DNA from 2 places in the Gluconacetobacter diazotrophicus PA1 5 genome. Region 1 is predicted to be linked to the other one. Evidence: predicted binding sites of a transcription regulator. Region 1 holds the regulator's gene; the other holds the start of a gene.
The links. Region 1 encodes LexA, which represses DNA repair genes until DNA is damaged. Its sites were predicted from a motif close to TGTTCTANNTANGTTC; they were not measured.
Positions count from the first base shown of each region.

Region 2: a site for LexA is predicted at 3,165-3,180, ahead of GDI_RS00500 (ImuA family protein). Genes of this name have one in related genera too.

Region 1 is NC_010125.1:1,956,534-1,961,360, forward strand. Features, by position in the region: gene bioD (dethiobiotin synthase) at 1-1,242, shown strand, start outside; gene lexA (transcriptional repressor LexA) at 1,259-2,020, opposite strand; gene GDI_RS09160 (molybdopterin molybdotransferase MoeA) at 2,209-3,414, opposite strand; gene rpmG (50S ribosomal protein L33) at 3,573-3,740, shown strand; gene GDI_RS09170 (FtsB family cell division protein) at 3,834-4,163, opposite strand; gene eno (phosphopyruvate hydratase) at 4,283-4,827, opposite strand, start outside.
Region 2 is NC_010125.1:106,356-111,182, reverse strand. Features, by position in the region: gene GDI_RS00510 (error-prone DNA polymerase) at 1-920, opposite strand, end outside; gene GDI_RS00505 (Y-family DNA polymerase) at 917-2,440, opposite strand; gene GDI_RS00500 (ImuA family protein) at 2,355-3,116, opposite strand; gene GDI_RS00495 (hypothetical protein) at 3,507-3,917, shown strand; gene GDI_RS00490 (SOS response-associated peptidase) at 3,954-4,613, shown strand; gene GDI_RS00485 (DUF2285 domain-containing protein) at 4,624-4,827, opposite strand, start outside.

The DNA of each region.
Region 1 (4,827 bases):
AGCGCCCATCTGCGCCGCCTGTTCCCCGATGCCATCCTGACGGTTACCGATCTGGCGCCGGAAATGGTCGAACGCGCGCGCGCGCGCCTGACGCCCCTGGGCGGGGACGTCCGCTATGCGGTCGTGGACGCGGAAGATCCCGCATCGGTCGGCACGGGGTTCGACCTGATCTGTTCCAGCCTGTCGATGCAATGGTTCACGGACCCCGCCGCAACGCTGGACCGCCTGGCCGCGCGGCTGGCGCCGGGCGGCATGATGGCGCTTTCCACCCTCTGCGCCGGCAGCTTCGCGGAATGGCGTGCGGTGCACCGGGCGGCGGGACTGGACTGCCCGGTGCCGTCCTATCCGGGCCTGGAGCAACTGCAGGCCGACTGGCCCGGTGCCGGGGTGGGGTCATGGCGGCACGAAACGCTGATCGACCATCCCGCATCCGCGCTGGATTTCGTGCGCGAACTGCGCCAGATCGGCGCATCCCTGCCGCGCGACGGCGCACGGCCCGCGGGGCCGGGCACGATGCGCCGGCTGTTGCGCGATCTGGACAACCGGGGCGGCGTTACCGCGACCTACGAGATCGGATACGGCCTGTTTCGCACGCCGTCGCGCCGGGGCGTGTTCGTGACCGGTACCGATACCGAGGTCGGCAAGACACTGGCGGCGGCGTGCCTGGTCCAGGCCTGGAATGCGTCCTACTGGAAGCCGCTACAGACCGGCATTGCCGAGGACACCGCCGACAGCGTCACCATTGCCGCGCTGTGCGGCGTGGACCCGGCCCGGATCGCCCGGCCCGCCGTGGTCCTTCCGGCCCCGCTGTCACCCTTCGACGCGGCGGAGCAGGACGGGATCACGCTCGATGCCGCGCGGATCGTACTCCCGCCCGCCCGGGACGCGCGTCCCGTGGTGGTCGAAGGGGCAGGTGGGGTCATGGTCCCGATTACGCGCGACTGCATGATGATCGACCTGATGGTCCGTTTCGCCCTGCCGGTGGTGGTGGTGGCCCGCAGCCAGCTCGGTACGATCAACCATACGCTGCTGACCCTGCAGGCCCTGCGGTCACGCGGCCTGGCCGTCGCCGGCGTGATCCTGAACGGACAGCCGTCGCGCGAGGCACGGCGGGCGATCACCCTGTTCGGCGGGGCCCGCGTCCTAGCGGAATTTCCGCATCTGGATCAGGTCGGTCCCGAACAGGTCGCGAACCTGGCCGGCTTGCTGCCGTCCTATGACGATCTGTGGTGCTATCCCTGAAACCCGTCCGTCCCGGTCAATACCGGCGGAGCAGGCCGACGAGCTGGCCCTGGATTCGGACCCGGTCCGACGGGACAATGCGCGGCTCGTAGCGCGCGTTGGCCGGTTCCAGCGCGATGGTGCTGCCGCGCCGGCGCAGCCGTTTCAGCGTGACTTCCTGGTCGTCGATCAGCGCGACGACGATCTGTCCGTTCTGCGCCACGTCGCCCCGGCGGATGATCACCGTATCGCCGTCCAGGATTCCGGCCTCGATCATCGAATCGCCCGCGACTTCCAGCGCATAATGCTCGCCATGGCCCAGCAGGTTCATCGGAACCTCGATCTGCGCCCCGGTTTCACGCAGGGCCTCGATCGGCTGGCCGGCGGCGATCCGACCATAGAAGGGCAGGTGAATCGCCCCGGCCTCGGTCGCAACGGACGCCCCCGCCAGCCGGTTGGCGAAATCACCCTTGATGACATTGGGCACGAAGGATTCGGCAGCAGCGGACTCGTCGGTGGCGGGTGCGGTGACCGGCGGGGGACCGGATTCCGCCAGGGGCGGCTTGCCGGTGGCGGCCGGCATGGTTTCCGGCAGGCGCAGGACTTCCAGGGCGCGGGCGCGGTGGTGACGGCGACGGAGGAAATCCCGCTCCTCCAGCGCCGAAATCAGGCGGTGGATGCCGGATTTCGACCGCAGGTTCAGCGCATCCTTCATTTCGTCGAAGGAGGGTGAAAAGCCCGTCTGTTTCAGATGCCGGTCGATGAACAGCAGCAGTTCATGTTGCTTGCGCGTCAGCATTGGCACCCCCGTGATCGTACTGTTCCGATGGTTGGCCGATCCGTTACCAGGGCATGGAACAAACAGGAAACCTAATGCCGATGTTCTATATTGGTTCCCCCTGCGCCGTCAACAGCCCTCGGAGGCTGCCCGGAAATGTGGGCTGGTGGGCGAGAGTGCCGCGCAGCGCGCATTTCCGGTCAGCCATCTCAGATGGACAGCGTATCCAGGCGGATGATCCGGCACGGCTCGCCCGTCCGGGCCGCAGGGGCGTGGGGGGCGCGCAGGATCAACGCCTGGCTGTCCGCCAGGGTGCGCAGCATGGCCGAATCCTGTCGCGGGAACGCGGTGGCGAGCAGGCTGCCGTCCGCCGCCCGGTCCAGCCGGGCACGCAGATGGTCCGCCCGATGGTCGTTCGCCGGCAGGTCGCCCCCCAGTGTCGCCAGGTCGTACGCCACCATCGGGTCGCTGCGGCCCGCCAGTACCCGGATTGCCGGCATGGCGAAAACGATGGCGCAGATCATGGCCGCCACCGGATTGCCCGGCAGGCCCAGCACCGGCACCCGGCCGATTCGGCCATGCATCAGCGGCTTGCCCGGACGCATCGCGATCTTCCAGAAATCGACCGACAGCCCGATCCGCTCCAGCGCCCGCTGCACCAGATCATAGCGGCCGACGCTCGCCCCCCCCACGGTCAGCAGCAGGTCCGCACTCTCGACGCCCTGGGCCAGCCGCGCGATCTCGGCTTCGTCATCGCGCGCGATCGGCAGCATCACCGGCGTTCCGCCACAGGCCCGGACCAGCGCCGCCAGCATCGGGGCGTTGGAATTGGCGATTCCCCCCGGCGCGATCGTCTCTCCCGGCAGCGCGATTTCATCGCCCGTCGCCAGGATCGCGACGGTCGGCTTCCGGTGGACGGGAACCCATGCGTGATTGGCCGCCGCTATCAATCCGACCTCGCGCGCCAGCAGCAGCCGTCCGGGGGCCACCACGATCTGCCCCAGGGCGAAATCCTGGCCGCGCCGCCGGATGTGCCGGCCCGCCTGGGCGTCCGCGCTCGCGGTCATCCGCCCGTCCGATTCGGTCGCGTTTTCCTGGATCAGCACGCTGTCCGCCCCGTTGGGCATCACGCTGCCGGTATAGATCCGCACGCACCCGTCCGGGGTGACGACGCCGGGGAAGGGGTGGCCGGCGGGGCTCTCGCCGATCACCGGCAGGGTCGTACCGGCCCGGCAGTGCGCCGCCTGGACCGCGTATCCGTCCATGGCCGAAATATCGGCTGGCGGATTGTCCAGTCGCGCGGCAATGCCGGCCCCCGCGACGCGCCCCCAGGCCTCGGCCAGGGGCACGAGTTCCGGCCCCATGGGAATCAGTTCCGCCAGGATTCGCTCCTGGGCCTCGGACACGCTCAGCATTGGTCCCGTTCTCCCCCGTTTTGGCGCGAATCACACATATCTGGACGATCGGTGCGACTAACGCTTGACCTCGGGGCTGTGTATGCGCATTTTCCGCCGACTTGAACCACTGCTGCACCTGATTGTTCCAGCAGCGGCGGAGCAGTGCTGAGGATTCCATGGCCAAGAGTAACACGATTCAGATCAAGCTCGTCTCGTCGGCGGACACCGGGTATTTCTACGTCACGAAGAAGAATGCCCGTGCCCAGACCGGCAAGCTCGAAATGCGCAAGTACGATCCCGTCGCGCGGAAGCATGTCGCCTTCCGCGAAGCGAAGATCAAATAAGCAGGCGGGCTCTACGGGACATGTCCCGTGGAATCGGCACAAAAAAGCCGGGTGGTCCATCGGACCCCCGGCTTTTTTCGTTGGGTTTCCCCTTTAGTAGAGGTGTTCGTGCGCCCCGTAGGGGACGACCAGTTCATCGGGTCGGGACAGGTTCAGCATCGCCCGCGCCCGTTCGTCCAGCGTGTCGCTGTCCAGCGCGCTTTCCTTCAGCCCACGCACCCGACGGACCCAGACCTGCTGTTCCGCCATGGCGTCCTGCTGGGCGGCCCGGGCCTCGGCCAGCAGTTGCAGCTGCGCCTTGTAGCTCTGCAGCCCATGGTCGCCCTGCATGACGTTCCAGCCGAAATAGGCGGTCAGGCCGATGAACAGGGCAGGGGGAATGACCATGCGGATTGCCCGTCGAATCATCCGGCCGATCTGCATGGTCTGGTACGCCCCCTTGTCGCGTTCAGCGAATTCCATCGCGAACTATTCCCGATCCGGTGGCGGGAGGGAACAGTTTTTCCCTCCCTTTCCGCCGGATCGGTACGTTTTCCGCGCGATCAGGCCGTCTTGAGGATCGTCCGGCCAGCGTAACGGGCCGCAGTGGCCAGTTCGTTCTCGATCCGGATCAGCTGGTTGTATTTCGCCGTGCGGTCGGAGCGCGACAGCGAGCCGGTCTTGATCTGCCCGCAATTGGTCGCGACGGCCAGGTCGGCGATGGTCGAATCCTCGGTTTCGCCCGAACGGTGGCTCATCACGGCGGTATAGCCCGCGCGCTGCGCCGTCTCGACCGCTTCCAGCGTCTCGCTCAGCGTGCCGATCTGGTTCACCTTCACCAGCAGCGAATTCGCCACCCCGGCCTTGATGCCACGGCGCAGGCGGTCCGGATTGGTCACGAACAGATCGTCACCCACCAGTTGCACCGTCTTGCCCAGCGTCGCGGTCAGCACGGCCCAGCCTTCCCAGTCGTCTTCCGCCAGGCCGTCCTCGATCGACACGATCGGGTAGCGCGCGGCCAGGTCGGCCAGGTAGGCCACCATGCCGGCGGAATCCAGGGTCTTGCCTTCGCCTTCCATGACATAGAGGCCGTCACGGTAGAATTCGG
Region 2 (4,827 bases), 1.9 Mb from region 1:
CGCCCGATCAGGGCGAGTTCGTGATTCAGGCTGGCCGTTACCTCGTCGGGAATCCCTTCGGGATAGAATCTCCGCGCCCCCTCCCAGGTCAGCACTTCGAGGGCCTGCTGCGGCGTCTGGCCCGGCACCGAAACTTCATCGGGATATTGATAGGCGAGATCGTCGAGGCTGAAGCGACAGCGCTCCATGATCGCGATCGTGCGGTCGACCGCCTCGGGATAGCGGCCGAACAGGCGCGCCATTTCCTGGGGTGGCTTGAGATAGCGATCGGCGTGGCGCTCACGCGCGAAACCCGCCTCATCGATGGTGGTGTTGTGCCGGATGCAGGTCACGACATCCTGCAGGATGCGCCGGTCATGGGTGTGGAACAGCACATCGTTGGTCACAACGGTGGGCACGCGTGCCCGATGGGCAAGATTCGCCAACGCGTAGAGCCGCATCTGGTCGTTGGGCCGACGCAGCAGGGTCAGCGCCATATAGGCGCGGTCATGGAACGCGTCCTTCAGCTTGCGCAGATGCAAGGCGCAGGCCTCGTCCGCGACGTCGGGGACCAGGATGGCGAGCAACCCGTCGCCCCAGGCCACCAGGTCTTCCCAGAGCAGATGGCATCTGGCCTTGCCGGCACGGCTCTTGCCCAGGCTGAGCAGCCGGCACAGGCGGCCGTAGGCCGCGCGGTCGGTCGGATAGACCAGCACCGGCGGGAAATCGGCGAGGTCGAGGCGACAGCCGACGACCAGCCGGACGCCGGTGGCCCTCGCCGCGACATGGGCCTGCACCATGCCGGCCAGGGAATTGCGGTCGGCGATGCCCAATGCCGCGATACCGAGCGCCCTCGCCTGCTCGAACAGTTCGAGCGGCGACGACGCCCCGCGCAGGAACGAGAAATAGCTCGTCACCTGCAATTCGGCATAGCGGCTCATCCGAAGATCCCATGCAGAAACCAGCCTTGCGAGCCGGTTTCCCCGTGCTCGCCGTCACCCGAGCGATAGACCCAGAACCGCTCGCCGGATGCGTCCTCCAGACGGAAATAATCGCGCACCGTGGTCAGTTCGGCATCGCCCTGCCACCATTCGCCGAACACCCGTTCCGGCCCATCAGCGCATTTCACCTTCCGCCGCACTCCACGCCAGATGAAGAACAGCGGCGGCTGATCCGGCAGTTCCGCCATGGCCTGCACCGGCTCCGGCCGCGCCAGCAGGCGTGTCGGACGTGGCCAGTGCTCCGGCCAATCCTTCTGGTCGTCCGGCGCCAGCGCCGGCACTCGACAGAAGGACCGCTCCGGCACATCGCTCTCCACCGGAGCGAAGCGATACAGGGAACGATGGCCCACGCGATTGGCCAGGGTATCGATCAGATCCGAAACATCCGGTTCTTCCTCCGCGATCAGCGAGGAGATTTTCTGGCGCGGCGCGATCGGCTCGGCCAGTGTGGCGGTCAGGACCATACGCTCGATGCCAAAACCCGGATCGATGGTTTCGATCTTCTCGCACAGCAGCCTGACCAGGCGCTTGGCGTCGCGCACCGGCGTCGCGGTGGCGATGCGGATCGCCTCGGTGCGGCTGTCGACGCGGTGCAGCACCAGGTCGAGACGCCGGGCTCCCTGCCCGCGTTCTTCCAGTCCCTGACAGAGCGGCGGGACCAGCCTGCCGATATAGCGGGCAATCGTCTCGGCGGCCCCGATCGGTTCGGCAAAATTCCGGCTGACCATGACCGGGTCAACCGGCCGGACCGGCAGGATGGCCTCACTGATGCGACCATAGGCCTGGTCCAGCCGGCGGGCGACGTCCGGCCCGAAGCGGAGCGCAAGCGGCGCGCGCGGCATCGCGGCGAGCGGAGCGATGGTCGCGACGCCCAGCGCCCGCAGGTCCTCGATCATATTGTCCGGCAGGCGCAGGGCCTCGATCGGCAGGTCCGCGATCGCGGCGGCCGTCTCCCCGGCCGGCACCACCAGAGTGCGCGCGCGGCCATAGCGCGCCAGCGCATGGGCTGCGCCCAGCGTGTCGGCGACCACAGCCTTGGCTGTGATGCCGGCGTCTCGCAGCCGCCGCACCATTTCCGCCAGCATGGCCGGCTCGCCGCCATGCAGATGATCGGCGCCGGTCGTATCCAGCACCAGACCGTCAGGCACGTCCACCGCCACCAGGGGGGCGATCCGCTGCTGGAACCACAACGCCAGTTTCTCCAGCCCGGTCCGGTCGCCCTCCTGGTCGGCATCCATGGTGATCAGATCAGGGTAAAGCGCCTGCGCCTTGGCGACCGGCGTGCCGGGACGCACGCCCGCCTTGCGGGCGGCGAGATCGACCGAAAGCACGACGCGGCGTCGTCCCTCGCGCCCGACCAGCGCCAGCGGCGCCTCAGGCGCGGGTGCGTCGGCGCCCAGCCTTTTCCTGATCCGGTCCGTCGGCCACAGCGGCAGGAAGAGAGAGACGACCCTTGCCATCGCAAGCCTCCACTTCGAAATCGGCGGATTCTCCCGCCCGCGCCCGGATCAGTTCCAGCAGCCAGCGCGCCCGTCCGACGCCGGGCACCGGCAGGGATTCAGACGGCAGGACCGAAATCCGCCAGCGCGTGACACTGGCGGTCGGCTGGCCGAAATCAGCCGCCTCGGTCTGCCGGCGCCAGCGGCGGACGGCGATCCCCAGCGCGCCGGACGTCTCGGCCGCCAGTTGCAGCCGGCGGGAGGCGGTCATCGACAGACGCGCGACCTCGGCCACGACGGCACCCAGACCGCCATGCCGCAGTCCCTCCTCGAAACAGGCCAGGACATCCTGGTCCGCCCCGGCCTCGACATAGATCACCCGGCTTCCACCCAGTCCGACCTGTTTCAGGGCGGGGGCGAACAGATCCTGGCGGGTGACAATCCACAGCACCTTGCCCTTGGTGCGCGCGGCGATGCCGGCGGCGAACTGCCCGGCGGCCGCGCTGTTGAGGGCGTCGTTCCCGCCGCCTGCCACCTCGTGCAAGGCGCCGAGCGCCAGGCCGCCACCCGGCAGGCGGCGATCGATGTCACGGATGCCAAAGGGCAGCACGGCCCGTCGGCGGGTGGCCGATCCTTCGAGACGGCGGATCTGGTCCCGCAGCGCCTCCAGCGGGGGACGGGATAGGGGCGTGGACATGGTCGATCGGTTTCCGGGATGGGTTCCCAACCGGCGGTCGGGGTCTTTTGTTCCCTATTTGTTCCTTACTCTATCCAAGAGTCAACGCCGCATCGCACGTGCAGGGGTCGCCCCAGGCGGAAAAGCCGGAATCGACATCGTGGCAGCGACACCGTGATTCCATTGCAGGACAGGGGGTTACGTCCGCAGCGCTGAGAGCGCCCCCCTCTCGACGGCTTGAACGCGGCGCAAGGCCAGGCCGTCATGCACGGCGCCAGAGCCGGGATCCGCCGTCCGCCCGAGTCCCCGACCACCAGGGGCAGGTCAGGATGGCGCAACTTCGCGAAAAATAATGTGTTCCTTGCCTTCGCTCCATGCGTTCCTCCCATTGCCGCATGTATGGAGATACCGATGCCCGACGATCTTCCCGCGGTTCGGACGCAAACCCTGGCCCGTATCATCGGGCCCTATCTCGTGGTGCTCGCTGTCGCGTTGTTCGCCCGCCTGGGCACATTGCCCATGCTGCTGCCGGTCTTCATGCAGAACGGCCCACTGGTGCTGGCCACCGGCGCGTTCACCCTGATGGCGGGCCTCGCCATCGTCGCACTCCATCTTCGGTGGGAGAGCCCGAGTGCGATTGCAATTTCTCTGATCGGCATTGTCATCACGCTCAAGGGCGCGGCGCTCATGGTTGTGCCGAGCCTCGGCGCCGCCATGACGGCCGCGATCGTGGAAACGCCCCCGCTGTTGCTGATCGCCGCCGCTATCGTACTGCTGTTAGGCCTTTGGCTGAGCTTCGTCGGCTGGACTTCGCGGGCATAGCCATCGCGTGCGAGACGAGGGAAGAGAAAGCGATCCGTGTGCAATCTGTTTTCGATGACCACCAACCAGCAGGCGATCCGCGACCTCGCAAAGGTCATGGTCGACCGCACCGGCAATCTCCCGCCGTTACCTGGCATCTATCCCAACATGATGGCGCCGATCGTTCGCAATTCGGTGGACGGGCGCGAACTGATGATGGCGCGCTGGGGGATGCCGACGCCGCCCCGCTATCTCGCCGGCAAGACGGTCGATCGGGGCGTGACCAACATCCGCAATCCGCAGTCGCCGCATTGGCGGCCGTGGCTCGATGTCGCGCATCGCTGCGTCGTGCCCTTTACCAGCTTCGCCGAGCCCGAACCGCAGCCGGACGGTTCCCGGCCGCCGGCCTGGTTCGCGTTCGGTGAGACGCGTCCGCTCGCTTTCTTTGCCGGCATCTGGTGCCGGTGGACGTCCGTGCGCAAGGCGAAGGACGGAGAGACGACGGACGACCTGTTCGGCTTTCTTACGACAAAGCCGAACCACGAAGTCGGAGCCATTCATCCCGAGGCCATGCCGGTGGTCCTGGCCACCGGGGAGGAGATCGACCGCTGGATGACGGCGCCGATCGACGATGCGCTGCTCTTGCAGAACCCGTTGCCTGACGGCACGCTGACCATTGTTGCCAGGGCGACCCCGGAAGACCCATCACGGCAATAGCCCCCTCTCGCTATCGTCCCCGGAACGGATGGAGCAGCAGGCGCCGGTATCCTCCTTCTGTCAGCACGCGCGCGAAACGCACCAGCCGTTTCATGCGGAAATGCAGATCGTGCGAGAGCCAGTCCCGTGAGGAAACCTTCTGACCGAAAAGGACGAACGCGATCTCATGCTGCGTCGCCCCGGCGTCCAACCCATCGAGCGTACGGAGCGCCAG